3 regions of the Cetobacterium sp. NK01 genome follow, and region 3 is predicted to be linked to each of the others. Evidence: riboswitches for the same ligand, from Rfam matches in the RefSeq annotation. Region 3 holds a riboswitch; each other region holds the start of a gene.

Region 1 (10,172 bases), on a different contig from region 3:
TTAAAGCTATTAGTGCTCCTTTTTGAGAAATTATACTCGCTGATGTTACTGCATATTGATGTACCTTTACCAAATACTCTCTCATTTTTTTACTTGCTATTATATATCCTATTCTCCAACCAGTTAAAGAATGTGATTTTGAAAAACCATTAATTAAAATAACATTTTCTCTATATCCATCTTGTAAAAAGCTATTATGTTCACCCTCAAATATAATTTCACTATAAACCTCATCGCTTATTATATACAAATGATTCTCTTTAACAAATTTTAATATCTCATCTCTATTTTTTCTAGATATAGTTATACCTGATGGATTTGATGGATAATTTAAAATGATAGCTTTCGTCTGAGGAGTCACATATTTTTTTAAAACATCAACAGTCAATTCAAAATTGTCACTTGATGTATCCATTTTTATTAACTTAGCTCCAGCTAATGTTATTAATGGCTCATACCCTGGATAAACAGGTAAAGGAGTTAAAACCTCATCTCCTGGCATAATTATAGTCTTTATTGCTGTTGATAATCCTTCTGTACTACCAACAGTTATAATTATTTCATCTGGCTCTATATTTAAACTATATCTTTCTTTATAATATCTTCCAATCTCTTCTCTTAACTCAACCATACCACCTAACTGTGGATAACCTAATTTAGCATCTTTCATGTACCCAATAGTTTCATCTATTATTATTTTAGGTTGTGGTAAATCTGGTTCTCCTATTGTTAGATTAATCAGTGGCTTTTCACCCCCTTCATATTCCCTACAAGCTTCTGCTATCTTTCTTATAACAGATATCTCAATTTTATCTAAATTTGGATTTACTTTTAGCATATTTTCTCCTCTAGTTATTTTTTCATTAAAATTTCTGCAATTTGCACTGCATTTGTTGCTGCTCCTTTTCTAATATTATCAGCTACAACCCATAAATTTAATCCTTTTTCTATGCTAAAATCTTTTCTTAAACGCCCCACATAAACTTCATCCGTTCCATTAGCTTGAGTAGCTAATGGGTATCTATTATTTTTCACATCATCTTCAAGCACAATGCCTTTTGTTTCTCTAAATTTTGCTTTTAGTTCTTCTAAGTTCGCTTCTCTTTCTAACTCAACATTTATTGATATAGAATGTCCATTTAAAACTGGTACTCTAACACATGTTGCAGTTATTGGAAGATTTTTTTTATTTAAAATTTTACGAGTTTCATTTATCATTTTTTCTTCCTCTTTAGTATATCCATTCTCTAAAAAAGAATCTATATGTGGTAAACAATTATTAACTATTGGATGAGGATATGTTTTTGGTTCTTCTCCTTTTAATCCTCTTTGTAAATCCTCTATTCCTTTTATTCCACTTCCCGATACAGCTTGGTATGTTGAATACACAACTCTTTTTATACCATATAGCTCATCTATTATTTTTAATGGAACAACTGATTGAATCGTTGAACAATTTGGGTTAGCTATTATACCATTATTTTTAAATATATCCTCTGGATTTACTTCTGGTACTACTAGTGGAACATTTTCGTCCATTCTCCAAGCACTACTATTATCAACTACTATTACACCTTTTTCACTTGCAATTGGAGCAAATTTCTTACTAATATCTCCTCCTGCTGAAAATAGTGCTATATCTATCTCTCTATCAAAACTATTTTCTGTAAGCTCCTCTATCACTAAAGTTTTCCCTTTAAAAATAACCTCTTTTCCAGCTGAACGAGCCGAAGCAAAAAGATATAAATTTTTTATTGGCAAATCTCTCTCCTCTAGAACTTTTAAAAAAGTTCCACCTACCAATCCGCTTGCTCCTACTATTGCTATATTATACATTTTAGTCCCTCCATTATATTGAAAATACTTCTGCTAATTTTTCTACTACTTTTATTGTATCAGATTCTTTTATAATTAACGAGATTGAAATTTCTGATGTAGTACATTGATAAAATGATGAATCAATCTCTGCTAATACTTCAAAAACTTTTGCTGCTACGCCAAAATTACTTATCATTCCTATTCCTACTAAAGATATTTTTACAACTCCTGTTCTTTTTGTAACCTCTATATCTGGAATCTCCTTAGCAATCTCCTCTAATGATCTATTTAAAAAGTGCTCATCTGTCAAAGGACAAGTAAATCCTATACTTCCCTTAACGTTTTCAACTTCATTTTGTGATATCATATCAACATTAACACTATGCTTAGCTAAATTATTAAAAATGATTGCTACATTTTTAGGAATTGCTAAAAAGTTTTCTAAATTTACCATTATAACATTTTTATTTATAGATATTCCTGTTACAGCTTTTTTTTCAATTATTTCACTATTATCACATATATATGTTCCTGTTTCAACTCCTAAAGTTTGTCCAACGTAAATCTTAACACCATATTTTTTCCCTATTTCAACTGCTCTAGTCTCCATTACTCCTGCACCTAAATTTGCCATCTCCATCATCTCCTCGTATGAAATTTTTTCAAGTTTTTTAGCATTTTTATAAACTCTAGGGTCTACACCATATATTCCTGTAACATCTGTATATATCTCGCAATCGCACTTTAATGCTGCAGCTAAGGCAACAGCACTCGTATCAGATCCACCTCTTCCTAATGTTGTTATATCGCCATCTTCATTTACCCCTTGAAATCCAGCAACAATTACAATTTTTCCATCTTTTAAATGCTTTTCTATTCTATCAATTTTTATGCTTTCGATTTTATTTTTAGTATGTGTTCCACCTGTTCTTATCCCTGCTTGAGCACCAGTTAAAGAGATAGCCTTACATCCAATTTCTTTTAATGCCATACTTAAAAGAGAGATTGATTTTTGCTCTCCTGTTGATAATAATGAATCAAGTTCTCTTACATCTGGAGTTTCTGAAATCTCTTTAGCTAATTTTATCAACTCATCTGTTGTTTTTCCCATAGCTGAAACTACAATTACAATTTCATCACCATATTTATAGTTTTTAGATATATCTTTAGCTATATCTTTTATTTTTTCTATTGTTGCAACTGAGCTTCCCCCAAATTTTTTTACTACTCTCATTAGTTCCTCCTTAGATGATTTTAATAATAAAAAAAGCGATAGTCAAAAAAATAACCATCGCTTAAAACTCTCATTTCAACTATGTTAGCTTAAAATAATCCACGATAGCACAACACCAATTTGGTGACAGTTACATAAATATTCTTTATGTACCCAGCTTAAATTTTTTAGTAGAAAAACTTAAACTTCGGCAAATTTTCCTTTTAACAAACATCTTTGATCTACTAATCTCAGTTTATTTACTAATAAAATTTGCAACCTCTATCAAAATATTAATTTAAGGCAGAATATCATATTTTTTTTCAAATGTCAAAAGTTTTTTCTTAAAAGTGCTTCTATTTTAATCGGTAATCCAAAAAGATTTATAAATCCTTCTGCATCTTTTTGATTATAAACACTATCTTTTTCAAAAGTTGAATATTCCTCTGAATATAGTGTAAATGGAGATGTCGTTCCTGCTAAAATAATATTTCCTTTATATAATTTTAGCTTTACTTCCCCCGTCACGAACTCTTGAGTTATGTCTACAAAAGCTGTTATAGCTTTTCTTAAAGTTGTAAACCATTGCCCATTATAGACTAATTTTGAAAAATCATGTGATAGTTTTATTTTTTCTTGATACGTATCTTTATCTAAGCACAATCTTTCTAACTCTTCATGAGCAAAAAATAAAATCGTTCCTCCTGGAGTTTCATAAACTCCTCTTGATTTCATTCCAACCAATCTATTTTCAACCATATCTAAAACACCAATTCCATGATTTCCACCAATTTTATTTAATTGTTTTATAATTTCTACTCCACTCATTTTTTCTCCATTTATTGCAACAGGAACTCCCTTTATAAATTCAATGCTTATGTACTCAGATTTTTCATTTGCTGCTTCTAGAGTCTTAACCCATTGTAAAACATTCTCATAGTTAGGCTCTTTTGAAGGACATTCTAAGTCAAACCCCTCATGACTTACATGAAATAAATTCTCATCTCTACTATAAGGAGATTTTTTATGAAACGGAAGTGTAATTCCATTTTTCTCTAGATATTCAATCTCTTCCTCTCTTGATTTAATATCCCAAATTCTCCAAGGAGCTATTATTTTCAAAGATGGATCCAAAGCTTTTATAGCTAATTCAAATCTTACTTGATCATTTCCCTTACCCGTTGCTCCATGAGCTATATATTTCGTCCCTTCTATATGGGCCACCTCAACTAAAGCTTTTCCAATAACTGGTCTTGCCATTGATGTTCCTAGCAAATATTTATTTTCATAAATAGCACCTGCTTTTAATGTTGGAAATATATATTCTTCTACAAATTCATGAACTTTATCTACCAAATAAAATTTACTTGCACCTGTTAAATATGCTTTTTCTTCAATTGCTTTAAAATCCTCTGTTTGTCCTACGTTTACTGCCACTGCAATAACTTCATAGTCATAATTCTCCTTCAACCATGGAATTATAACTGATGTATCTAATCCTCCTGAATATGCTAAAATAACCTTTTCCTTCATCTCTCTCCTCCTAATTAAAATGTTTTATTATTAATTCATCATAAATACCCTCTGCTTTTATCTCTTCCAAAGCTTTATTTACTTTTTTAATAAGATTTTCATTATTTTTTTCTGCTGCTATTGCATATTTTTCAACTTCACTATCTATTTCTATTATTTTTAAACCTTTATTTTTTGCCACATAACTTTGAGCTGGAGCTGAATCTAATATCATTGCATCAATATTTCCACCTTTTAAAGCCATAATAGAAGATGGTGCTGAATTGTACTGAACTTTGTTAACTCCTTGAATTTTAGATACTATTAAGTCCCCTGTGTATCCAAGTACCACTCCTACTTTTTTATTTTTTAATGAATCCATATTGATTATAGTACCTTCATTTTCTGGAACTATAATAACTTGATTAGCTACAAAGTAATCATTTGAAAAATTTACAAACTTCTCTCTTTCTTTTGTTACTGTCATTCCTGCAATTATTAAATCTATTTTATTTGTTTGAAGTGCTGGCAATAATCCATCAAAAGCTATATTCTTTATTTTTATCTCTTTTCCAATTTTTTCACCAATTTTATTTATTAAATCAATATCAAATCCTATAATCTCCCCATTTTCCATATACTCAAAAGGTGCAAACTCAGCATTTGTTCCAACATATAATACTTCTTTTGATAATACAATTGCTCCCATTAAAATAAATAATAAAATTCCTAATATTTTTTTCATAATATCCTCCTAAATATTTTTTTGTATAAAAAAAGCCAGTGCTTTAAAACACTGACTCAAATAATATAAATCTATAGAATAATAAAAAAATTAAACTATAATAAAATACCTGAGATTGCTTTCTTGGCACACAAAAATTCTATTCTTTTTGTTATAGTTATTATGTGTCCTTAAAACTCTTCTCATAGTCATTTTATTTCCTCCTATTTTTTTATTTGAAATGATAATAGCAAATTTAATCCCTTATTGTCAAACTTTTTTTCAAATTTTATAAAATAAATTGCTGAATTTTTTTAAAAATACTATAATAATACTAAAATAAAAGAAAATAGAGGTATTTTATGAACTTAAACAAATTTTTACTCATTAATCTTTTTAGTAAATTAAAATCAGAATCTCTTTTTTTAATAGCAACTTTTTTTGCTATTATCACAAGTTTTATTATTCTTCCTAAGTTTTCATATATTGATACACATGTATTAATGATTCTTTTTAACCTAATGGTTGTAGTAGAACTTTATAAAAAAGAAAATGTTTTGGATTTTATAGCTATTAACTTTTTAAAAAAATATAATAGTCAAAGAATTATATGTGCTGCATTAATTATTTTAGTTTTTTTCTTTAGCATGTTTCTAACTAATGATGTTGCTCTTATAACTTTTATTCCATTAACTATTATAATTGGAAAGAAATCTAATTTTTCAACTTTAAAAATAATTATTTTAGAAACTATTGCAGCCAACTTAGGAAGTGCACTAACTCCTATGGGGAGTCCTCAAAATATCTATTTATATTCTAAATTTGCTCCAACTCCAATTGAATTTTTTAAAATTACTTTTGGTATATCTACCATTGGCCTTGTTATTTTATTACTTGTTAATTTTTTTACCTCTAAAGAGGAGTTAATTTTTGAACTTGAAACTCCTATATTCAAAAAAAATATCAATGTTTTTGTTTCAACAGCTATATTTTTCTCGGTTTTGTTAAGTATATTCTTTAAACTTCCAATTATTTATATCACAATTTTTAATATTGGGTATTTAACTTATAAAAAAGAAAATATTTTTCAAAAAATAGATTGGATTCTTTTAGCTACTTTTATTAGCTTTTTCATTTTTGTTGGAAACTTATCAAATATTGAATTAATAAGATCCTGGATGTTTAATTTATTATCTGAATCAACACAAGTTTATTTCACAGGAATTATTCTAAGTCAATTTATAAGTAATGTTCCTGCTGCAATTTTAATATCTGAATTTACAACTAAATGGAAACCTCTTTTACTAGGAGTTAATATCGGTGGTCTTGGAACTTTGATTGCTTCTTTAGCTAGTTTAATCTCATATAAACTTTATATTAGTGAATTTCCAGAAGAAAAAAGAAAGTTTTTCATTCTTTTTTCCATTTTAAATTTTTCTATTTTAATTCTTATGGGAAGCTTATTTGCATTCTTTATTTAAATAAAAAAACTAGCCTTAAGGCTAGTTTTTTTTAAAATTCTAATGATTCTCCTTGAGTTGGAAAATAATACTTTATACCATGTATATTATTCTTTAATAGTTCTTTTTTTATATTCTCTCTCGTATTTTCACTCTTTTTTAAACTAGGTTTTATATGAGTTATAACCACATTTAATCCCTTTAATGTTCCCTTACCTGAATATTTTTCTAAAACCTTAAACTCTTCATTTATCCATCTTGGTGATAGATGCCCAAATAGACCTTTATCATCTTTAGAGTTATCAAAGGATGATTCTATCATTATCGCTTTCAGTTTTTTATCTTTTATCAAAGGCCCTAAAACTTTAAAACTCTCCTCTAACCTATTACTTTTTTCCACTTTATCTGGTCCTACATCTCCATAATATACTATAAATTCACCGTTATTTTCCAATAAAAACATTGTTGATTCATAATTGCTATGACTTAACGGAAATGCAGCAACCTTTAAATTTGTACCATTTAGATCTTTAATTTTATTTGGTTCTAATACCTGATATTTATACTGATTTAATTTAAATCCCTCACCTTCATTTGAAAAATTTGGCCAAAGTTTCCAATTAAATACATTGTTTTTTAAAGTTTCAATTGTACTATTCAATCCATAAATATCCTTTGTAGTGTCTTCTGTTGATGATATTACTAATCCTGATATATGATCTAAATGTCCATGAGATATCAGATATCCTTTTATTTTCTCTCTAAAAATATATCCAATATCACTCCACTCTGTATCTTGAGGTATAGTTATATTCTTAAAACTCTCTTTTTCTAATCCTCTTTTTATTCCAGGAAGTACTGTTCCTGCATCTAAAGCTATAAAATTTTCATCATTTTTATCTCTTATAAGATATCCAGAAATATTTCCATCCATTACTCCACCGTCACTTCCCAAAGTAATAATTTGAAACCCTTCAGCATAAGATACTAATGATGAAATAAAAAAAATTGTTGATAATAATTTTTTCACTAAATCCCTCCAAAATATTATTAATAAAAATAGTATAAATTTATTTTAACATTATTAAAGGAAATTTTAAACCTAATAAGAAGAATATATCAAAGAAATTAAAGAGGTGATTTTTATGTCAAAATGTTGTAATAAATCTAAAGTTGAACTTCCTAAAACATGTGTGTGTTCTACTGAAAAAAAAGAAACTCCTCCTGCTCCAGATATATTAGATCCAAATGTTGAAGCTGAAGCAAGTGAAGTTAGAAATGAAGATGATAAGGAAAAATAATAATCAAACAATATAAAAAAGGAGCTTGAAAGCTCCCTTTTTTATATTGTTTTTAAATAGTTAGATGCATTTATTCCCGCTATTGTTCCATCTGAAACAGCTGTTGCTACCTGTCTTATATCTTTACTACAAATATCTCCAGCTGCAAATACTCCTTCAATATTAGTTTTCATTTTACTATCTGTTTTTATATATCCATTTTCTAAATCTATATTTTTATAATTTTCTGTATTAGGAATTGCACCTGCATATACAAATATTCCTGCCCCTTTACATTCAATCTCTTTTTTATTTTTTGTTTTTTCATCTGTTATTTCTATGCTTTCAATTTCATCTTTTCCATTTATTTTTGTTAATCTAGAGTGCAAATATAATTTTACATTCTCTAACTTTTCTAATTTATTTTTAAATTCTGCTATTGTTCCTAATACCTCTTCAAAGTGTATTATTGATAACTCTTTTGCAAATTGTGCCAGATAAATTGCTTCTTTTATAGCACCATCAGCACCTCCAACTACAAATATATTTTTTCCCACATAGTTTTTTCCTTCTTTCCAAGGATTCGAACATATGCCTTTCCCAACTAATTCATTCTCTCCTAAAGCTCCCAATTTTCTTGGTGTTGTTCCATTTGCTAAAACTATTACTCTCGTAAAATATACCTCACCTGATTTTGTTATCACTTTTTTCAATAAATTTTCTGTATCTAAGTTTAAAACTTCTTGTTTTAAAACCTCTATATTATATACTTTTAATTGCTTTTCTAGTTTTTCTTTAAATGATTCACCAGTTTCATAATTATCTACAGATAAATAGTGTGTCACTGAAGAAACTTTTCCAATTGTCCCTCCAATTTCATTTTTTTCTAAAATTATAGGATTGTATCCACGACTTGCAATATATACTGCTGCACTAACTCCTGCAGGTCCACCTCCAATTACTATTGCATCATAGATTTTTTTTGTTTCATTTACCATTTTCAACACTTCCTTATTAGCTGTTTTATAAAAATTTATAATATCTATAATTATTTATATCACTTTTTGAACTTGTAGTCAACTTTTTGTTGTTATAACTTTTTAATAATATAGATCGATTATGTTTATTTCACTAGTACTGTTTACTCTATATGGTATTAACCATGAACTAAAACCTGCGCTTACTATTGTATGAGTTATTCCAAATTTTTTATACCCATGATAATTTTTATACATTTTTTTTACTATTAAATTATAAGGAAAAAATTGTCCCCTATGTGTATGCCCACACAATTCTAAGTCAATCCTATTAACAATAGCTTCCGATATTGAATTTGGGTTATGATCTAATAAAATTATTGGTAAATCAGTATTTACCTTTTTTTTCAAGTATGCTATTTTTTTTCTTTTCTTATTTGTAATATCATCTCTTCCTATAATATTTATTCCCTCAATTTTTAAAATATCATCCCTTAATATTTTTATTCCTAACGATTCTATATATTTTATATTCTCATCTATTCCACCATGATATTCATGATTCCCTAAAATAGCATACATACCATATTTCGGCTCTATTTCTCTAAAGCTAGAAGAAAAATCGGCTTTTATATCTTTACAACTAAAATCTACTAAATCTCCTCCTATTAAAAGAATATCTGGCTCTTCTTCTGCCATTCTTTTTAGTGAGATTTCTATATTATCTTTATTTGTAAGCGCAGATAAATGTACATCTGATATAAATGCTATTCTTATTTTTTTCCCAGTTTTATATTTTTCTAGTTGGATATCATTTTTTATAACTCTCGCTATGGAAAAATTATAATATGCATATATAAAAAATACTGGCAATACTATAAAAGCTATCGTCATTATATTTAAATTACTTAATCTATAAAAATAGTTCACCACACCTAATATAATTAATAAAAAAAATATATAATGAGTTATAAATATATAATTACCTATAAATCTACCTAAAAATATATTTCTTCTAAAAAAAGTTCTTCTAATATAAAATATTGGTAAAATTGCTATTAAAAATATAAAATTTATTAAAAGTAAGTGTTCCATAATTTCTCCTTATAGAAAATGACTAACAAAAGCTTTAAGTCCCATTAAAACTAATATTCCTCCTCCTAAATACTCTGTTTTATAACTTATTAA
Region 2 (10,172 bases), on a different contig from region 3:
TTTTCTATAGCTTTTTCAATAGTCTCCATATCAGCTAAGATTAACTCTCCATTGATTATTTCAATATCTCTTATTGGATCTACGCTTCCACTTACGTGAATAATGTTTTCATCTTCAAAACATCTAACAACTTGGCAAATAGCAGCAGTAGTTCTAATATTTGATAGGAACTTATTTCCTAGTCCTTCTCCTTTTGCTGCTCCCTCAACTAAACCTGCAATATCAACAAATTCAACTGTTGCATGTTGAACTCTTTGGGGATTTATTATTTTTGATAACTCATCTAATCTTTGATCTGGAACTGTTACCATTCCTACGTTTGGTTCTATTGTACAGAACGGATAGTTTGCTGCTTCTGCCGCTCCAGCTTTTGTTATTGCGTTAAAAAGAGTTGACTTTCCAACATTTGGAAGTCCTACTATTCCTATACCTATCATTTTAGAGATTCCTCCTGAAATTTTATTTTACTTTAGATTTTACCATATATAAAACCTTTTGTAAATAAAAAAACCCTCACTTTATTTAGTAAGGGTTTTAATTTTTAAGCTTTTTCACCTACACAATTTTCTACAGTTGCCTTTTTTAATCTTACTTTTGGTTCACTTGGTAATCCAAATCTTGGAATAAATCTATCTAATCCTGTTAATGTTGCTATTAAAATTGTTGATACTGCTATTAATGCTAAGAAATTGAATTTGATTATATCCATTGCACTAAATTTATACAATGGATAAACAGCTTGAGCTATTCCTAAATAAAATCCTATATATACATGCCATGGAATTAGTTGTGATCCAAACACTCCTAGAGCATCACTAAATGTTGCATTTCTAAGTCTTAGTGTCTCAATATCCTCTGGTGATCCTTCAACATTTTTCTCAACAATCTCTCTTATAATTGGTCCCATAGTAACTATTTGAGCCATCTCATCTGCTAAACCGGCATTTCCTAATATCGATAATACTCCATTACAAAACATAAGTTGTCTTACATTTTTTGATACTGCAACCACTATATTTGATAAAGGTCTGAAAGCATCCATAAGCTTCATAATTCCGCCAAATGCAGCAACCCACATCATCATTACAATTACCCAAGATCCTGCACCCTCAAATCCTGAATATAGTAGATTTAAAAATGCTCCTGTGTTTTCAACTGTTCCTGCAAACATACCTAATATATATGCTGCAAATATACCTATAAACAAACATAAAAGTGTTGTTAATCCTCTAAACGCTGCTATTAAAACAAGAATTAAAGGTATTATCATATAAGTTGGCACACCTGTTTTAACTTGGTTTAATAATGTTACCGCCGATTCTCTTTTTTCTGCTAGCACTGTCCAAACTTCTTCAGGTATTTGTCCTATAGCTGTTGCTGCATCTCCTGTAGTTGTAGGTAATCCCATCACAACTCCTGCTATATAAAATGCCACTATTCCTAAAATTAAAACCATTCCAGACCAATATCCTTGGTGTCTTATTCTCTTTATTACTTCAACTTTTTGAATTCCAGAACTTACTATTGTTGTATCTGATATAAGTCCTATGTTATCTCCAAAACATGCTCCACCAGCTATCGCTCCTACTGTTAAAGCAATGTTTCCTCCTACAATATGGTTAAGCCATAAAAATATAGGTGCACAAGCAGCAAATGTTCCCCAGCTTGTTCCTGTTGCTATAGATAAAACTGATGTCACAACAATTCCAACAACTGCAACTGTTCTTCCTGTTAAACCTACATTTAATGCTAAATTTATTATTGATGCTCCAACTCCTGTGGACATAAATACTTCAGCCATAGCATATGCAACCATTAATATAAAGAATGCTACTTGCATCTCTTTTGCGTTATTTATAACTGCTTCTATTATATCATTTACTTTTTTCTTTTCTACAACCCCTGCAACTAATGCTGCGTATACTGTTGCTATTGGGGCAGCAATTAATGCATCATATCCCATAAACATTAACATTGCCAATACTGCAACTGGACTTAATTTTAATAGTTCTGTTATTCTGTTCATCCTAAAACCTCCAAGTTTAATTTTATTAGTTTAGTTTCACTGAAATTTTAGGTAAAAAAAACTACCGTATAAAAAATACGGTAGCTAATCTGCAAAATATATCACAAATTTTGGATAGCACAACACCAGAGTCCATCTGATGACAGTCATGTGAATTTTTTTCACATGCCCAATAAAGATTTTTGACACAATCTTTATTTCGGCGAATTCCCCTTTCTCTCAACTTCACAGCTCTGTCTAGCTCCATTGAGTTACTCTTGTTATTCGCAACCTCTACCTAAATATTAAATTTTCGAAACTTTAAATTATAGTATCATTATTTGTTTTCTCTGTCAATTATTTTTTTATTAAAGAAACACCGTTCATTTCAGCAGGTTTCTCAATATGTAATATTTCTAGCATTGTTGGAGCCACATCAGCTAACTTTCCGTGGTTTAATTCTCCTTTAAAATTATTAGAAACATATACAAATGGTACTTCATTTGTTGTATGCGCAGTAAACGCTTCATTAGTTACTGGATCCACCATTTTTTCTGCATTCCCATGGTCAGCTGTTATTAATACTGTTCCATCTAACTCTAGTACTTTATTAACAATTTCTCCCACACCTTTATCAACAGCTTTTATCGCTTTTACAGCTGCATCAAATACACCAGTGTGTCCTACCATATCAGGGTTAGCAAAGTTCATTACAATAACATCAAACTTATCAGAATCTAAAGCTTCTAAAACTTTCTTTGTTAATTCTGGAGCTGACATTTCTGGTTGTAAATCATATGTTGCAACTTTTGGAGATGCAACTAATATTCTTTCTTCACCTTTAAATTCAGTTTCTTTTCCTCCATTAAAGAAGAAAGTAACGTGTGCATATTTTTCAGTTTCAGCTGTTCTTAACTGAGTTAAGTTGTGGTTAGATATAACTTCTCCTAAAGTGTTAGTTATGTCTTTATCTGTATAAATAATTTCTGCATCTATAGTCGAATCATACTGTCTCATGCAGTAGTATTTAGGCTCTAAATATTCTCTTTGGAATCCTTTAAAATCTTTATCTGTTAAAGCTCTTGTTATTTGTCTAGCTCTATCTGGTCTATAGTTGAAGTTTATTACAACATCCCCTTTTTTAACCTCTCCTGATTTTGTTAATAAAACTGGTTTTATAAACTCATCAGTTATCTTTTCAGCATATGAATCTTCTATAATCTGCTCTGGAGTTTTTTCAGTCACTTCAACTTTTCCTACTATAGCATCATAAGCCTTTTCTGTTCTATCCCAGTTAGTATCTCTATCCATTGAAAAGTATCTTCCAGAAATAGTAGCAATTTCTCCTACCCCTATCTCTTTTATTTTCTCTTCTAATTTTTTTATAAACTCTAATCCTGAAGTAGGAGCAGTATCTCTTCCATCCATAAATGCATGGATATACACTTTTGTTAATCCTGTTCTTTTTGCCATCTCTAATAATCCAAATAGGTGATTAATATGAGAGTGAACTCCTCCATCTGATAAAAGTCCCATGAAGTGAATTGCTTTATCATTATTTTTAGCATAGTTAAATGCTTCTACAACTTTAGCTTTTTCAAAAAATTCTCCATCTCTAATCTCTTTTGTAATTTCTACTAGAGGTTGATAAATAACTCTTCCAGCACCTAAATTTAAGTGTCCTACTTCTGAGTTACCCATTTGCCCTTCTGGTAATCCCACAGCTTCTCCTGATGCTTTTATCAATGTATGTGGATAAGTATTAAATAATCTTTCAAAATTTTCTGGTTTCGCTTCTGCTATAGCATTTTTTTCTGCTGCATTTGGGTTGTATCCCCACCCATCAAGAACCATTAACATTAAAGGTTTTTTAGCCATTTTTAAGCCTCCTAATTTTTTATTATTTCGCTCCTGCTTTTATAACTTGAATAAATGTAGGTGCATCTAACGAAGCTCCTCCAACAAGTCCTCCATCTATATCTTCCATAGCTAATAACTCTGCTGCATTTTTAGCATTCATTGATCCACCATATTGGATTGTAATCTCTGCTGCTGCTTCTGCACCGAACATAGCTGCTAAAACATCTCTTATTTCTTTATGAGTCTCTTCTGCCATCTCAGGTGTAGCTGTTTTTCCAGTTCCTATAGCCCATACTGGCTCATATGCTACAATAACTTTAACTGCCTCTTCAGGTGTTAATCCTGCTAATCCTTCTCTAATTTGCTTTTCGTTTACTTCAGATGTTTTTCCTGATTCTCTTTCCTCTAATTTTTCTCCAATACATAGAATTGGGATTAAGTCGTGAGCTAAAGCTGCCTTTACCTTTTCATTAATGAAAGCATTTGTTTCATGGAAATACTCTCTTCTTTCTGAGTGACCTAATATAACATATTTTACTCCAATCTCTTTTAACATAACTGGCGATACTTCTCCAGTGTACGCTCCTGAATCTTTTGGATGCATATTTTGTGCAGCTATTGCAACATTTGATCCCTCTACAGTTTTTACAGCCGATTCTAAAGCTGTGAATGGAGCTCCAATTACAATTTCTACTCCTTCTACACCATTTGTTAATTCTTTTAACTCTGATAATGTAGCTTTTGTCTCTGCTACTGTTTTATTCATTTTCCAGTTTCCTGCGATTATTGTTTTTCTCATTGATTTCTCCCTCCAAAACTTTTATTAATTTTAATTTTATAATAACATAATTTTTTCCTTTTTAACACGCACCATATTGTCTATATTTTCATCCTATTTTGAGTACTTTTTTCTCTAATTCAAGAATTTCTTTCTACTTTCTTCTTTTAAAACTTCTTTCAAATAGTCTTTAGAATTTATAAGTAAGTCTTCAACTAAAGGAACTATAGCTCCTTCTAAAATTTCTAAAAGTTCTACAAAATCCTCTTTTTTAAAGGCCTCAAAAGCTTCTTCTGCATATTTTTTAAACTCTTGTGCGTAATCATTATAATCTGTATATATAAGATCAATCGCTGTAGCTTCCTTTAAAGATAAGACTATTCCTAATACCCATTCAACAAAGCTTACCATCTCTATTATCTTTGTCAAATCTTGAACATCTTCTTCTAGCTCATCAAAATTTTCAAAAAATCTTTCTGTATATGGCTCTAAAAGATACAATGATTCTATTAAAATCTCTCTATGAGATCGAGTTGTCAATTCTAAAACTTTAACCTTTTTATTCAATGGTAATGATTTCCCATCTACCATTTCTCCATCTAGTTTCAATTCAACAATTACTTCCCCATGTTTTATTACATTGGCCTCTATCTTTTCTAGAACATTTAATAACTTAGTATTTTTTATTCCAATATTTATTTTTTCTCCATTTATAAAAATCTCCATTTCCACCCATCCTTAATTCAGTCATTTAAAATATTCTCTAACTACAGTTAATGTAAAAAAAACTACTTTTTCTGCTTTTTGATTTTCTAACAGTTCATTTTCTAACTCTTTTATTGTTGTTCCTGTAGTGACAATATCATCAACTATTAATATTTTTTTTTGAGAATAATCACTTCTTATTTTAAAAGCATTTTTTATATTTTTTTCTCTTTCAATATGATTTTTTATCTTATACATATATTTTGTATTTTTAACTCTTTCAATACTCTCAAATTTTATATTCGCTGATTTTAGAATTTCATCAACTTGATTATATCCTCTTTCTAAGAATCTTTTCTTGTTTATTGGAACAGATATTATCGTGTCTATTTGTTCTTTCATCACTATACTGTCTATCGAAGTTTTAATATACTTACTTAGACTTTTTGAAACCCCTTTTCTGTTTTTAAATTTCAAATCAAATATTATTTTTTTTACATCTGTATAATAATATAAATAATACAAATTTTTTCTTTGCTTTAGAGTACTCATTTTTTCAAGTTTTATCCTACATTTGCAACATAAGTAGTCTTCAGTCTCAAGATGACAATTACATAAAGAACAGGTATTATCAAATAAAAATAATCTAAGGAGTCGCTTTAGCATACCGCTTTCCTTTTTTACTTTTTGCAAATTCCTTATCAACTATTTTAGCTGAGTAAAACTCAGTATAGCCACACTCTACACAAGTTTTTACATAATAAGTTCCTATCTCTATCTTTAATCCAGGGCTTTTTTCTGGTATTACTGCAGTTTTGACTATGTATCTATCACTTCCACATTTTAAACATCTATATTCCAAGTTCATCACCCCAAAAAATATTCTTAATCCAATCTAAATCTTCTCTAAAAAAAACTATTGCATCAAAACGTATTTTTTCATTTTCTAACCTATTTTTTCTTATAAACTCTTTTGCTGTTATATATATTTTATTCCTTTTTTTTCTATCTATTGCCTCTTGTGGCAAACCAAAATAATCGTTTTTTCTATATTTAACTTCAAAAAAAACAAGGGTATTATCATCATAGCCAATTATGTCTATTTCACCGAAGGAACCTTGAAAATTCATATCTAATATTTTTACACCAATACTTTCTAAAAATTTTTTACCTTTCTCTTCATATTCTTTACCCTTGCTTCTTTTATTCATCATTTTACTCTCCTAAAATTTTCTTTAAGAAACTTTTTCTGTGAATTCCTTCTATAGGTCCTTTTGTTATTATAATTTCACGATGTAATTTAGTTCCATATCCTTTATGCTTTTCAAAAACATATTCTGGATAATCTTTTGCTATATCTAACATTATTCTATCTCTAGTCACTTTAGCAATTATAGATGCTGCTGCTATAGATAAACTTTTAGAATCACCTTTAATTATAGGTAGCTGTTCTCCAGAATATTCTCTAATTTTATGATTTCCATCCACTAATACTCTTTCAAAAAATATTTTTTCATCTTCTATTTGAGCAAGGGCTCTTCTCATTGCTAAAAAAGTTGCATTCAATATATTTACATTGTCTATTTCTTCTACAGTAGCTATTCCTATTCCTATATAAAAATGTTCTTTAATAATTTCAAACAGTTCTTCTCTTGATTTTTCAGACAACTTTTTAGAATCATTTATTTTATTTAGTTTTTCATCAAAACTTTTTAACTTAGCTACAGCTGCTACAACTGGTCCAGCTAAAGGACCTCTTCCTGCTTCATCAACCCCAACTATTTTTCCATTTTCTAAATCAAAAATGTACATTTCATTTTTTATTTTCATTTTATCTCCACTATTCATAATTTCTACCTATTTTTTTTTAGTTTTCCTTTATTTATATAGTCTATAAATCTTATTTAAATCCAGCTTTAATTTTTTAGCAATTATTTTAAAATCCTCTTTTAATTGACCTAAAATTACTAATTCTTTATTTGTTATTGGATGGTTAAATTTTAAGTAATAAGAATGAAGCATCTGTCGCTTAGCAACTTCTGAAGTATTACCATATACAGAATCTCCTAAAATAGGGTGATTTAAACTTTTCATATGTACTCTTATCTGATGAGTTCTTCCTGTTTCTATACCCACATCAACTAACGAAAATCCAGGCACACTATCTACCACTTCATAATTTGTTATGGCTATCTTTCCATTATCATCAACAACAGCCATTTTTTTTCTATCTTTTGGATCTCTCCCTATTAAAGTTTCTATTCTTCCACTTGAACTTTTAAAATTCCCCTTACATATGCAAACATATCTTTTTTCAATAGTTTTTTCTTTAAACATGTCTGTTAGTTTTACATGTGCTATATCATTTTTAGCAATTACAATCAATCCACTAGTATCTTTATCTAGTCTATGAACAATCCCCGGTCTTATTACACCATTTATTGTAGATAAATCTTTTATATGATAAAGTACTGCATTTACAAGAGTTCCTGTATAATAACCTTGAGCTGGGTGAACTATTACTCCAGCATCTTTATTTATAATTACTAAATCTTTATCTTCATATACAATTTCTATCGGTAAATTTTCTGGTAAAACTTCTAAAAGTTCATCCTCTGGAATTTTTACAATTATTTTCTCTTTTCCTTTTAATTTATTTCCACTTTTTGTTTTAGATTTATTATCTATAACTACATTTTCATTATCTATTAGTTTTTGAATATAGCTTCTTGTTGCATCTTCAAAATTTTCACTTAAAAAGCTGTCCAATCGCTTTCCTTTGTCCTCATCTTTTACAATTATCTCTATAATTTCTTTATATTTCTCCATACGTCACATCCTAATTTAACTCTATACTTTCTAGATAAAATTATATCATAAGTTATTTTCTATTACAAAATTATTACTCAAAAAAAAAAGAAATTGAAATTTTTTGAGTATATATGTTACAGAATGGTGAAGAAATATTAATTCCATTTTTAATTTAAGGAGATTAATTAAGACGAGGAGGTTATTTTTATGAAAAAATTAACACTTTTAGCATGTTCTTTATTTGCTTTTGCTGCTGTAGCACAAGCGAAAGAGGTTGCTGCTCCTGTTACAAGTTCTAAAGAGGTTGTAGCTGAGCCAGTTGTAATCGAGGAGGTAGTTGTAGCTCCAGTTGTTGAAAACCCTTGGGGATTCATTAACTTAAGAGCTGGATGGGATTTCTGGAGTGAATATGGAAACTTTAACAGACATGAAGCTTATGATACTGATCTTTCTAAAAAAACTAAAGACTTTGGTGGAGAATTAGCTATTGAAGCTTACAAGTCTTGGGACTATTTCGATCTAGGTCTTGGAGTTGCTTATCAACATCACATGAAGAGAAAATCTTCTAATGGTGTTTCTGGAGGAGAATTCTCTTCAGTTCCTTTATATGTAACTGGTAGATATGATATCAATTACTGGGATTGGGCTGCTACTCCATATATCAAAGCTAATGTTGGTTACTCATTTAACTTTGACTCAAAGAGTGTAAATACTCCTGATAGAGACTGGGGAACTAAAGTTGACGATGGATTATATTGGGCAGCTGGTGTTGGAGTTCAATACGAAGACTTTAACGTAGATGTTTTATATGGTGCTAACTATGCTAAAACTAAAGTTGACGGAAATAATGGTAGCGATAAATTTGATAACGACTACGAGAGAGTTACTCTTTCAGTTGGTTACAGATTTAATATCTGGTAGAAAGCATTTTAAATATAGAAAAGGAGATAACTGTTTAGTTATCTCCTTTTTAATTTATTTATAAGTTACAACTCTTGTATCATCTAATACTCTAAATGTAAATGTTTCTGTAACAAATAATTCTACCTCTTCATTTGTATGCCCTTGATATCCTAAAGAAAAGTCCTCTCCTAAAATAAGTTCTATATTTTCATTATCATATGGCACTAATAAAGCTCCAGTTATATTATTTGAAACTATTATTGGCATCCCTAAAATCTTTTCTAATCTTTTCGCTAAAGAGTCATTTAAATTAACCATATTTAAATATATAAATTTTTCAAGTCCAACAACTAACGCATATGGACCTTTACTAAATCCTGTATTTCTAAGCTTCGAAACTCCATACATTAAGTTCTTTATTGTTTCTGGCTCTGTTTTTCCAAAATCAATTGTTTGTTTATCATCTTTAAAAAGACCAAGAATACAAGCTTCATCCAATCCAAAATAAATTGCTTCCTCTTCAAATTTCGCTGCTTTTTTTAAAGCTTCATCTAAACTAGTATAATCTATATCTCTTGCTCCTCTTTCATAGTTATCAAGTTCCCATCTACTTAACTTAAAAGTTATTCTATTTTCTACAAAAGGTTGTGTTTGATATACTCCGTAGCTTAGATCATCTTTTTTATGAATTGCTAATCTTCCCGTGTTAACTCCACCTTTTTCTTTTCCTATAGGTCCAGTTACTCTAACAAATCTTCTTGCTGATAATTGAGTTGTTAAAACCTCTCTAGCTCTATCTTCAATTTCTTTCCACACATGCTCACTTATTGGTGCTAACTCTTTTTTTAAAAAATCCATATTATTTCCTCCTTATCCCTTTAATGAACCTATATTTAATGATTTTACATTATTTCCTTGTTTGTTAGTTTGAGGCATTTCTTCTGCTCCATTTCGTCCCATTAATTGAGCTTCTATACCTACAATTTTACCCTGTCTAAATATGTAATCTTCCATCTCTTTTCCAAATTCAAATTGATTTCTTCTTAACCATTCTACAATCATAACTGCATGTTCCATCTCTTCATTTCTATTATGAATCATAACTTCTTT
Region 3 (10,172 bases):
TACTATGTTTAATATATTTAATCAAAGTAACTATGAAATAAAAAAAGCTGAAAAGATCTTAAAAAATATTCCAAGACAGTTGGAAAATTTAGAAACTACAAGTTTAAATATTCTAACTAAAGGTGAGTACTCTAAGTTAAAGAAACAATTAGATTCCAATGAATTAAACTTAATGATATATAAAGCTGGTTATAAGTATAGAGATGGTAGCGATAAGGAGTTAAATTTCTTTAAAAAAGAGATTGAGAGATTAAGCGAGTCAAATAAAGTTATTTTATCTCAAATTGAGAAAATAAAAAGCGATTATTCCACTCCTGAAATGAAAAATAAAAAGATTAGAATAGAAAAAAGTATAGAGTCAAAGTTGCTAAAAGAAAAAGAGTTGCAAAAATCTATCCTGTTAGACAGACAAATAATAGCTCTTACACTTCGTAAAAAGCTCGTTAATATGGATGTCGACGTTTTTGAGCACTATTTATATAAACTCGAGTCAGAACGCTTTAAATCGCATTTAAAAGCTTCGAAGTCATCTGAGATTTATAATTATTTTAAAAATATGAAATTTGAAGATATAGAACGACTAGCTTTAAACAGTTTAAGTAAGGGAAGATACTTTAAAGCTATGAAAGAATATGAAGTTTTAGATAAAAAAAGAATTGAGTTAGAAATAGAAAAAGATTCATATACAACACTATCTAAAAAGTTATTGCATTTAGGATCTTTGTCTAAAGTAAATAGAGAACTTAAAAATGTTAATGGGTCTCTTTTAAGATTAGAAAAAGAGTTTAAAGAGATCCAAGTATCAATTGGTGATAAAAAACTTCATGAAGAAATATCTAGAATTAATAATTTAAAAGATGATATTGGTAATAGATATTATAAACAAAGTAATATGTTTGAAGAAAAATCTAAGCTTAATGAATTTTTTATTAAAGAAACAAATAAATTAAAAAGAGATTTAGATTCTGAAAAAGATATATCTGATAGATTTACTAAAGCATCTGTAAAAACAAATTATATTAATTTAAGAGGAAAAATCTTAGGTAACTATTTAGTTGATTTCGAAATAGAAAAAAAGAAAAGAAAAAGTTTTGAATTAGATTTTTATTAAAAAAAGAGACTATCCTAAAGATAAATCTCTTCTACTCGCAAGATAGATTATAACATTAAAAATATTTAAAATCAATGACTCTATTTTTTAGGCTTGACATAATATAAAAAAAGAAGTATGATTTACTAAATGGAATATAAAAATTTAATGATAAGTTTTTTCTACTCGCAATAGAAATTCATTGGATTTTTCTAAAAATTTAGGAGGATAATTAATGAAAATAAATTATAGTGAAAATTTAATAACAGTTACATTAAATTTAAATGGAGCAAAAATATCTTTAGAGGGAAAAGATTCAAAAGAAATAGAAAGAGCTTTAAAAAATCTTAAATTGTTATTGAATTAAGGAGTTATTGATGATAAAAAAATTATCGTTTTCATATAAAAAAGATGGAAGGTTAAATGGTTGCAGATTAAATTTATCTAAAGATATTCTTAACTTTTTGTCAATAACAGAAGAAAACAATAGTATTATTTTTGAATATAAAAATAATGAAATTATTTTAAAATATGGAAAAACTTTAATAGAGCAAGAGCAAAAAACAGAAGATGGAAAAATATTATTTTTAATAAAAAATTATAAAGTTAAGTTTGATAAAGTTGGAAAATATAAATCTCCAAAATTAGTTATACCTTTACCCATTATAAATAGTTTAGGTCTAACTGAAGATAAAAAAGAAGTTGTAATTAATACTTTAGAGGATATCGTAAGCATAAAGCCAAATGTGGAGGGAAAAGTGGATAAACAAGGAAAAGTATATACAATAAAAGTTAACAAAGGTGGGGTTGGAAAAACTTTTTTAACAGTTCAATTATCAGTAGGATTATCATTAATAGGTAAGAGAGTTTTAATTTTAACATCTGATTCTCAAAATAACGTATTAGATTATACAGCGCCTCAAGAAAGTAAACCAATATTTAATACAGGATTAAAAGCTTTTGTAAAAGGTGAGGATGGTGATATTATAAGAATAAGAGAAAATGTTGATTTCATTCCTCTTGAAGATTCTAAATTTTCTACGACATTTTTAAGTAATTTACCAAAATTTATAAAAAAAATGAAAGCTGAATATGATTATATTTTAATTGATAGTATCCCAACAATGAAATTAGATACAATATTTGTAGAATGTTCAGATAAAGTTATCATACCGTGTTTTTGTGATAGAGTTACAGTTGAAGGAGTTATAAATGTAGTTGAAGAAGCAGGAATTAATAAAGTTTTTTCAATAGTAGTAAATAAATATAGAAATACAACAAATCAAAATAAATATTTAGACGATCTAAAAAATGTTTTAGGTCAGACAAATATTTTACTTCCTGAGCCAATAAAAGAATTATCTCAAATAGAAACACTTTTAGAAAAAGGAAAAAGTATTTGGGAAACGAATTCGAAAGGATTACAAGAAGTTCAAGATAGTTTAATTGAAGTTATAAAAGGTATGTAACACATGTGTTACATCAGAATATTTTAAAGCGAGGGGTATTCAATGGGAGCAATTGATAGATTGAGAAGAGCTACTGAAGGAGCTAATAAAGAAATTAGTGAAAAAGAAAATAAAATTAAAACTTTAGAAATAATAAAGAATATAGCTAAAATAGACTTTTCTAAAAGTGAAGAAGAAAATGAATTCTTAGAAGTAAAAACAAAAGAAATTTTAAACTTACAAGCAAATGCTTCAATTCAACTTGGAAGAATATTCAAAGAAGTTTCGGAAAAAATTCAAGAGGATATGACGTATTGTCAATGGTTAGATTTAATAGGTTTTAATAGAATGACAGCTCTTAGACATAAGAGAAGATTTGAATTATTTGAAAATACAAACAATGATATAGCTAAAGAAATAGTAGGATCGTTAACTTTTAGAGAAATTGAACAAATATATAAAAATTTGCAAGAAAATTTAATATATTTAAATACGTCAAATAGTATAATAGAATTTAAAAGTATTTTAAAAGAAAAAAATTTGATAGAAAAAAAAGAAGTAAAAAAAGAAATTGAAACAAATATTAATTTTGAAATCTTTAACGATATTAAAGAAAAAATATTAAATGTTGATAAAAAGAAAAAAGAAGAGATAGAGAAATTATTATTAAAAATAGAAAAACTATTAAAGAGTTAAAAATAGAAGAAGAAATTTAAGGAGTGTTTTTATTGAAAAAACAAGTGAAAAAAGGGGAGTTACACACTAATAATCCTCACAAAGGAAAGTATGATTTTGGGATTTTGGGGGATAATCTTCCTGAGTTAAAATTATTCATTATAAAAAATCCTGCTGGAGAAGATACCATTGATTTTAGTAATAATCAATCTGTAGTTACTTTAAATAAAGCTTTAATAAAAACGTATTATAATGTTGATAATTGGGATATTCCAGAAGGTTTTTTATGCCCACCTATTCCAGGAAGAGCAGATTATATTCATTATATAGCGGATTTAATTTTAAAAAAGAAGAATGTAAATGTTTTAGATATAGGAACAGGAGCTAATTGTATATATCCTATTATTGGAAGTCAAACTTATGATTGGAACTATACTGCTTCAGATATAGATCCTAAGTCTATTGATAATGCTCAAAAAATAATTAATTCAAATAAAAATCTAAAAAATAAAATAAAACTTAAACTTCAAAATGATAAAAATCATATATTTATTGGAATTATTGAAAAAAAAGATAGATTTGATTTAACTATGTGTAATCCTCCATTTCACTCATCTTTAGAAGAGGCTTTAAATGCAAATAAAAGAAAAGTTGATAATCTTAATAAAAAAAATAAAACAATAAAAAAAGGTTTAAATTTTGGAGGGCAAAAAGCTGAATTATGGTGTTCGGGTGGTGAAAAACTTTTTCTAAAAAAAATGGCAAAAGAGAGTGCTATTTTTTCCAAACAAGTAAATTATTTTACATCATTGGTTTCTAACAAAGAAAATTTGAAACCAACAATAAAAATTCTCGAAAAATTGGGTGCAAAATATAAAATTTTAGAAATGAGTCAGGGACAGAAAATAAGCAGAATATTAGCTTGGACCTTCAACTAGATAGTAAAAATGTTGTGATAAGATAAATATCAAATCACAACATTTTTTATTATTATATATCTTCTAATAATAAGTCATTTTTTATTAAGTCTTCATAAGTTTCTCGTTTTGAAATTAGATAACTTTTTCCATTTTTAACAAATACAACAGGTGGTTTTAAGGCTTTATTATAATTACTACTCATTGAATGGCCATATGCTCCAGTACAACTTACAATTATTAAATCTCCTTCATCACATTTACTTAGCTTGGTATCTTTTATAATAATATCTCCTGATTCACAACATTTTCCTGCTAAAGTCACACATTCTTTTTTTTCATTATTTAATTTATTAGCAACAATACTTTCATATTTTGCATTATAAAGAGCAGGTCTTATATTATCTGTCATTCCTCCATCTATAAATATATACTTTTCTCCACCAAAAGTTTTTTTCAATCCTCCAACTGAATAAAGGGTGCTACCTGCTTGAGCAACAATAGAACGACCTGGTTCAATTGACACATTTTCAATTTTGAAATTCTCGGTTTCTAGAGTTTCTTCTAAAGAAGTTATAATTTTTTTCATTAATTTTTTTAGATCTACATCTGTATCATCATCTGTATATCTAACTCCAAATCCTCCACCAATATTTATTTCCGGTATATTTATATTTAAATTCTGAGAAATCTCTTTTGTAAATTTAACCATAGTTTTAATTCCTTCACAAAAAGCTAGTTCATCAAAAATTTGTGATCCAATATGACAATGAAATCCTAAAAAATTTAACTCTTCTTTTTCAATTATTTCTTTTACAATTTTAATGATATCTTTGTCAAAAATAGATTCTCCAAATTTAGAGGTATGCTTTGCTGTTTTTATATATTCATGAGTATGTGCATCTATACCTATATTTAAACGAAGCATAACATTAATTTTTTTATCAAATATTTTACATATTTTTGCAACTTTTTCAGCTTCAAATCTATTATCTAAAATTATACTGCCAATGTTATTTTTGACACATAATTCTATTTCTTCCAAAGATTTATTATTTCCGTGCATATGAATTTTTTTAGCATCAATTTTTGTAGATAAAATAGTATGAAGTTCTCCTGCTGAAACAGCATCAATATCTAATCCGAATTTATCAATAATTTGAACCATGCCTTTTGATAAATATGCCTTTGAAGCATACACAATTGTAGTCTTAAATTTTTCGCTAATAAAACCCTCTTTTATTGCTTTAATTTTCTTTTCCATTAAATCTAAATCATATATGTATAACGGTGTACCAAATTCTTTTTTTAGTTGTGTAACTAAAATTCCGCCAATTTCTAAAACGCCATCCTTATTTTTCATACTTCCCAAATATTTCATAATAGCCTCCAAACTTATTTTTAATTTAGTTCTTCTATTTCTTTTTTATAATTAGTAATTGTTGCTGAAATTTCTTCATAATTGTCTAAAGAATTTTTAGTATATTTAAATCCAATTATAATTAAAGGAACATTTATATAAACCATCATAATATTTGTTAAATCACTTATTATCCAAATATTATCTAATTCAGCTCCTGACCATACACAAGCTACTCCAAATGGAATGAAAATTAGAGATGAAATTAGTTTCATACTATTTAAGAATATTTTTTTTCTTGATATCTCAGTTGCAGATACTTCTATAAAAGCAATCATTCCTAGAATCGTTGAAAAAGCAAACATACCATAACACATAGCAACAAGAAGTTGAATAGGTTTTTCTAATATTGAAGGAGAAAGTGTTTTTAATGACATTATAAAATATCCTAATTTATCTCCTCTTAATGATAGAAAATCAAATCCATCTAAATTCCATAAATTTGCAATTATGACTAAGAAGCCTGAAATTGTACAGATGACAAAAGTATCTATAAAAACACCGAAGGATTGAATAAATCCTTGCTCCACAGGATGTTTTGCATCAGCTGCAGCTGCAGCCATAGTAACAGTTCCTTGACCAGCCTCGTTAGACATAAGTCCTCTTTTTATACCTTGTTGTAAAGCTATTCCCATAGCACCTCCAAAAATAGCGTCAGGAGAAAAAGCTTGGCTAAAAACTGAAGTAAAAAAATAAGGAACTTTATCTAAGTTTGTTGCAATTAAAAATAAAGCTATAATAAAATATGTTACTGCCATTATAGGAACTATATAATCTGTAACAGCAGCCACTCTTTTTATACCGCCAAATATAATGATCGTTGTAAATAAAATTATACAAAGCCCTATAACTAAATAAATCATATCAGTTCTAGCATAAGAATTTCCAGTAATTTGACTAGCAACAGATCCAAAAGCTGTAAACATATGGAAAACCTGTGAAGGTAAAGTAAATAATGCATAAAGAATATATGCAAAAGCTATTAAAAATCCAACTAATTTACTATTTTTAATAAGACGTCTTCCATAATAAGCAATTCCTCCAACATAATCATCTCCATTTTTTTCTTTAAAAATTTGAGAAAGTGTTGCTTCGACAAAACATGTTGCCATTCCAAAAAATGCACTAACCCACATCCAAAATAAAGCACCAGGTCCTCCTGCTAAAACAGCACCTGTAACTCCCATAATATTACCTGGGCCAATTCTTGTAGCGCTACTTAATAAAAAAGAAGCCATTGGAGAAATCCCAACTTTTGTTTCGTTTTTATTTTTTAAAATTTCAATACTTTTTTTAAAGTATCGTACTTGAACAAAATTAAGTTTTAGTGTAAAGTATAGTCCGCATCCAATTAATAATAAAATAGCTAATGAAAATTCACCAATTATTGGAATAGATTTATAAAGTTCAAAATTTCTAGGAAATTCCCACAAGAGATCTGTTATAGGATTTAAAAAGCTAAAAATATTGTTAACCGTATTTAAGTATGTCATTTCTAATTCCTCCGTTTGTATTATTTTAAATTTTTTAACAAAAAAAACTACCATAAATTTTATGGTAGTTTTGTAAAAATTCATTATAAGTATACGTATAAAAATTATTTACAATTTTAGGATAGCACAACATTAGAAATACTAATGACAGTCATATAGATATTTTCTATATGCCCAATAAAAATTTTTGACCTAAATTTTTATTTCGGCAAACTTCCCTTTCAGTTAATTTCAAAGCCTTGTCTAACTCCATTAACTTACTATTGTTATTTGCAACCTCTACCTTTATTTTTTTTGTTAAAAATATGCTAACACAAAAAAAAATTAAAAGCAAGTCTTTTATTTTTTTATTTAAAAAAAGGAATTTTAATATAATATAAGAAGTAATAGACAGAAGTTTTTACTTCTCATAAAACCTTCCCAAATTTTATTTTCTAGGAAAAGTGATATCTTTTCCAAAAAGTTAACAATGTATATTTATCAAAAAAAGAAAGGAGTTTATGATAAACTCCTCTCTTTTATTTATAAGTTAAAAAAATTAGGAGGTAGTAAATGGAAATTTTAAATTTAATTAAAAATGCTCGTTCTCATAGAAGTTTTAAAAATATAGTTGTTCCTATGAAAGATTTGATGAAAATTATAGAGGGAGCACATTTTTCATCGGCAGGTGCTAACAAACAATTTTTAAGGTATTTTTTAATTAATGACAAAGAAACTTGTAGTAAACTTTTTAAAGATGTGATTTGGGCTAGTCAAATTGAATGGAAACCACTGGAAGATGAAGCTCCAGGAGCATATATAGTAATTTTTACAGATAACCCACCTAAATTGCCTCTAAATTTTATTTATGCAGATTGTGGAATAGCTCTTCAAAACATGAAATTAATAGCTACATCATTAGGATATGGTGCTAACTTTATGGAACCTGTAAAAAAAGATGAGATTTTATCTTTATTGAACTTATCTAATGAATATATACCACTTTTTGTTATGCCAATAGGTGTTCCAACAGATGAAATTATTTTGACAGAGGCTATTGATGGAAATATGAAATATTATAGAGAGGATTTAGGAGAACATAACTATAAACATTTTGTTCCTAAATTACCTTTAGACAAACTTATAATAGGTAAAAAATGAATTTATTAAAAATAGAGAATATTATATTCTCTATTTTTATTTTATCTCTTTTACTCTTCCAACAGTTCCGTCCTCAAGTCTTACTTTTATTCCATGAGGATGATTAAAAGATTTTGTAAGTATATCTTTTACAATTCCTTCAGTCAATTTTCCAGTTCGTTGATCTTCTTTTTTTACAATCATAACTTTTAAACCAATTGTAATATTTTTTCTATTTTTATTATCCACAAATCTTCTCCTAAAATTATTTATTTTTTAATTAATATTGTTTATAAAATTTTCTAAATTAATGTCAATCAAAATTAAATTTTATAGATTTTAATACTTTTTTAATTCCAAAATATATTAAAGCAAGACCAACTCCTGAATTTAATAAGATTAATATTTTTTTTGGTAAAAAATTGTTTGTAACAGATCCTAAAAAAATTATTAGAGTTAGGAAAAAAAATGTAGCTAAAAGAGCTCCAAGTGCAAAAAGAAATGTAGAAACCTTTGTAAAGTTTGCTTCATCAATTTTTGTAGAAAAAACCCCTATCCAAAAAATAATTGTCATAGGATTTGCAGCTGTTAAAAGGAGTGCTTTAAAAAAAGGAGAGTTTGAACTAAAGTTTTCTGATATATTTATCTTTGGGAGAAATGATAGTCCAAAATATCCTAAAAAAAGTTCAACTCCAAAAATAATAAGTATTAGAGCTCCTAAAATATTAAATCTATGCTGAATTTTTTTCTTTTTTATAAAAGATGAAATTCCTAAAATTGCAAGGGTTATGTAAAAAGCATCTCCAAAAACGACCCCCAAAACTCCTAATTCGGCTTGATAAAAGGTTTCATTAATTCCTAGGGAAAAAATATATAAACATACTGGTCCTATAGCAATTTGTAACAACATACCAAATTTAAATCCCTCAAATATCAAAAGTACCGTTATCATAAACCTATAAAAATCTATAAAATTTTATAAGTTTAATTCCTTATTCATAGAATCCTATTTCAATAAATTAATTTATCTACTTTAGTTTGATATAACTCTCCAAAGACTTAAATTCCAGCATAACGAACGATACATATTATAGTTTTTTTCTTTAGGAAACTCTATTCTATTAAATTCAGACTTATATTTCATATAAGTTATAAATTTATAGAAGTTTTGTTCTGCTATAGCCTTTGAAAGATATCTATTTTTCATCATATTTTTAACATTTAAATTTTCCATTATAATTTTAGATAGTTTGGTTTTCACTATCTTATTAGTAATTTGATGAAGATTATTGTTTCTAATATTAGAAATTTTTCTATGAACGAGCCTTATTTTTTCTCTAGCTTCACGATATTTCGGCTCTTTTGGTAACGGTTATTCACCTCCCTAAATTTTTTATATTTTCGTGAAACCTGTTTTATCCCAATTTAGCAAACTACTCCAACTTATAGAAGTGGGAATTTCTTGGGAAGTCCCTAACTAGTGTTAAGTATATTGACCGTTCCTACCCTGTAGATATTTCAATAAGCTAGTAGAGTTCTATCAACTTTACGAATATTTATACTTGCATTAAGGTCTCTATCCATAACATTGATTTAATGTTGAGAAACTCTTTTTTACGAGCCTACTAGAAGCACTCTTATAAGCATTAATGAATTTAGAAAACTCTGTTTTTGGAGTCATTCTAATGAGTATACGAATATGATCTTTATCATGTTCCCAATCTGTAAGAATAATATCGTACTTAGGAGCAATTTTAATAAAAATATTCTTGAGTCTTTCAGATATGATATCATTTAAGACTTTTCTACGATATTTAATACAAAAGACAATATGTATATTTATGCTAAATACTTAATGTGTATTTTTATCTAAGATTATTGAAATACCTACTTTTTATTTATTGCGATTGATATATTTTACCATACATTTTTGGAAACTGTAAATAAAAAGGAAAGGCAATTCATCTCACCACCTAAATAGGTAGGAGAATTTTTGCCAAACACTGTTAA

Evidence for each region. Region 3 has a riboswitch for lysine ahead of NON08_RS12850 (alanine/glycine:cation symporter family protein). Riboswitches for the same ligand answer to the same signal wherever they lie in the genome.
Region 1: it holds a riboswitch for lysine, as region 3 does, so the genes downstream of both, NON08_RS01860 (aspartate kinase) here and NON08_RS12850 (alanine/glycine:cation symporter family protein) in region 3, are expected to answer to the same signal.
Region 2: it holds a riboswitch for lysine, as region 3 does, so the genes downstream of both, NON08_RS07125 (Na+/H+ antiporter NhaC family protein) here and NON08_RS12850 (alanine/glycine:cation symporter family protein) in region 3, are expected to answer to the same signal.

The regions. Positions count from the first base shown of each region.
Region 1 is NZ_JANIBO010000001.1:372,006-382,177, forward strand. Features, by position in the region: gene NON08_RS01850 (pyridoxal phosphate-dependent aminotransferase) at 1-838, opposite strand, end outside; gene NON08_RS01855 (aspartate-semialdehyde dehydrogenase) at 853-1,836, opposite strand; gene NON08_RS01860 (aspartate kinase) at 1,850-3,052, opposite strand; lysine riboswitch at 3,150-3,324, opposite strand; gene NON08_RS01865 (argininosuccinate synthase) at 3,362-4,564, opposite strand; gene NON08_RS01870 (basic amino acid ABC transporter substrate-binding protein) at 4,575-5,288, opposite strand; gene NON08_RS01875 (SLC13 family permease) at 5,630-6,748, shown strand; gene NON08_RS01880 (MBL fold metallo-hydrolase) at 6,780-7,757, opposite strand; gene NON08_RS01885 (hypothetical protein) at 7,873-8,028, shown strand; gene NON08_RS01890 (NAD(P)/FAD-dependent oxidoreductase) at 8,070-9,005, opposite strand; gene NON08_RS01895 (metallophosphoesterase) at 9,108-10,079, opposite strand; gene NON08_RS01900 (manganese efflux pump MntP family protein) at 10,089-10,172, opposite strand, start outside.
Region 2 is NZ_JANIBO010000001.1:1,450,460-1,460,631, reverse strand. Features, by position in the region: gene ychF (redox-regulated ATPase YchF) at 1-437, opposite strand, end outside; gene NON08_RS07125 (Na+/H+ antiporter NhaC family protein) at 542-2,017, opposite strand; lysine riboswitch at 2,134-2,310, opposite strand; gene gpmI (2,3-bisphosphoglycerate-independent phosphoglycerate mutase) at 2,363-3,883, opposite strand; gene tpiA (triose-phosphate isomerase) at 3,906-4,664, opposite strand; gene NON08_RS07110 (hypothetical protein) at 4,779-5,369, opposite strand; gene NON08_RS07105 (ComF family protein) at 5,391-5,873, opposite strand; gene NON08_RS07100 (zinc ribbon domain-containing protein) at 5,995-6,216, opposite strand; gene NON08_RS07095 (YraN family protein) at 6,200-6,562, opposite strand; gene NON08_RS07090 (ribonuclease HII) at 6,564-7,178, opposite strand; gene NON08_RS07085 (RluA family pseudouridine synthase) at 7,227-8,177, opposite strand; gene NON08_RS07080 (porin family protein) at 8,367-9,080, shown strand; gene NON08_RS07075 (family 1 encapsulin nanocompartment shell protein) at 9,135-9,920, opposite strand; gene NON08_RS07070 (hypothetical protein) at 9,933-10,172, opposite strand, start outside.
Region 3 is NZ_JANIBO010000004.1:1,113-11,284, forward strand. Features, by position in the region: partial or broken gene NON08_RS12820 (MobA/MobL family protein) at 1-1,111, shown strand, start outside; gene NON08_RS12825 (hypothetical protein) at 1,326-1,457, shown strand; gene NON08_RS12830 (ParA family protein) at 1,468-2,559, shown strand; gene NON08_RS12835 (hypothetical protein) at 2,602-3,234, shown strand; gene rlmF (23S rRNA (adenine(1618)-N(6))-methyltransferase RlmF) at 3,267-4,151, shown strand; gene lysA (diaminopimelate decarboxylase) at 4,204-5,511, opposite strand; gene NON08_RS12850 (alanine/glycine:cation symporter family protein) at 5,532-7,043, opposite strand; lysine riboswitch at 7,158-7,333, opposite strand; gene NON08_RS12855 (nitroreductase family protein) at 7,596-8,183, shown strand; gene NON08_RS12860 (YwbE family protein) at 8,220-8,411, opposite strand; gene NON08_RS12865 (LysE family translocator) at 8,476-9,072, opposite strand; partial or broken gene NON08_RS12870 (transposase) at 9,196-9,513, opposite strand; gene tnpA (IS200/IS605 family transposase) at 9,739-10,005, opposite strand.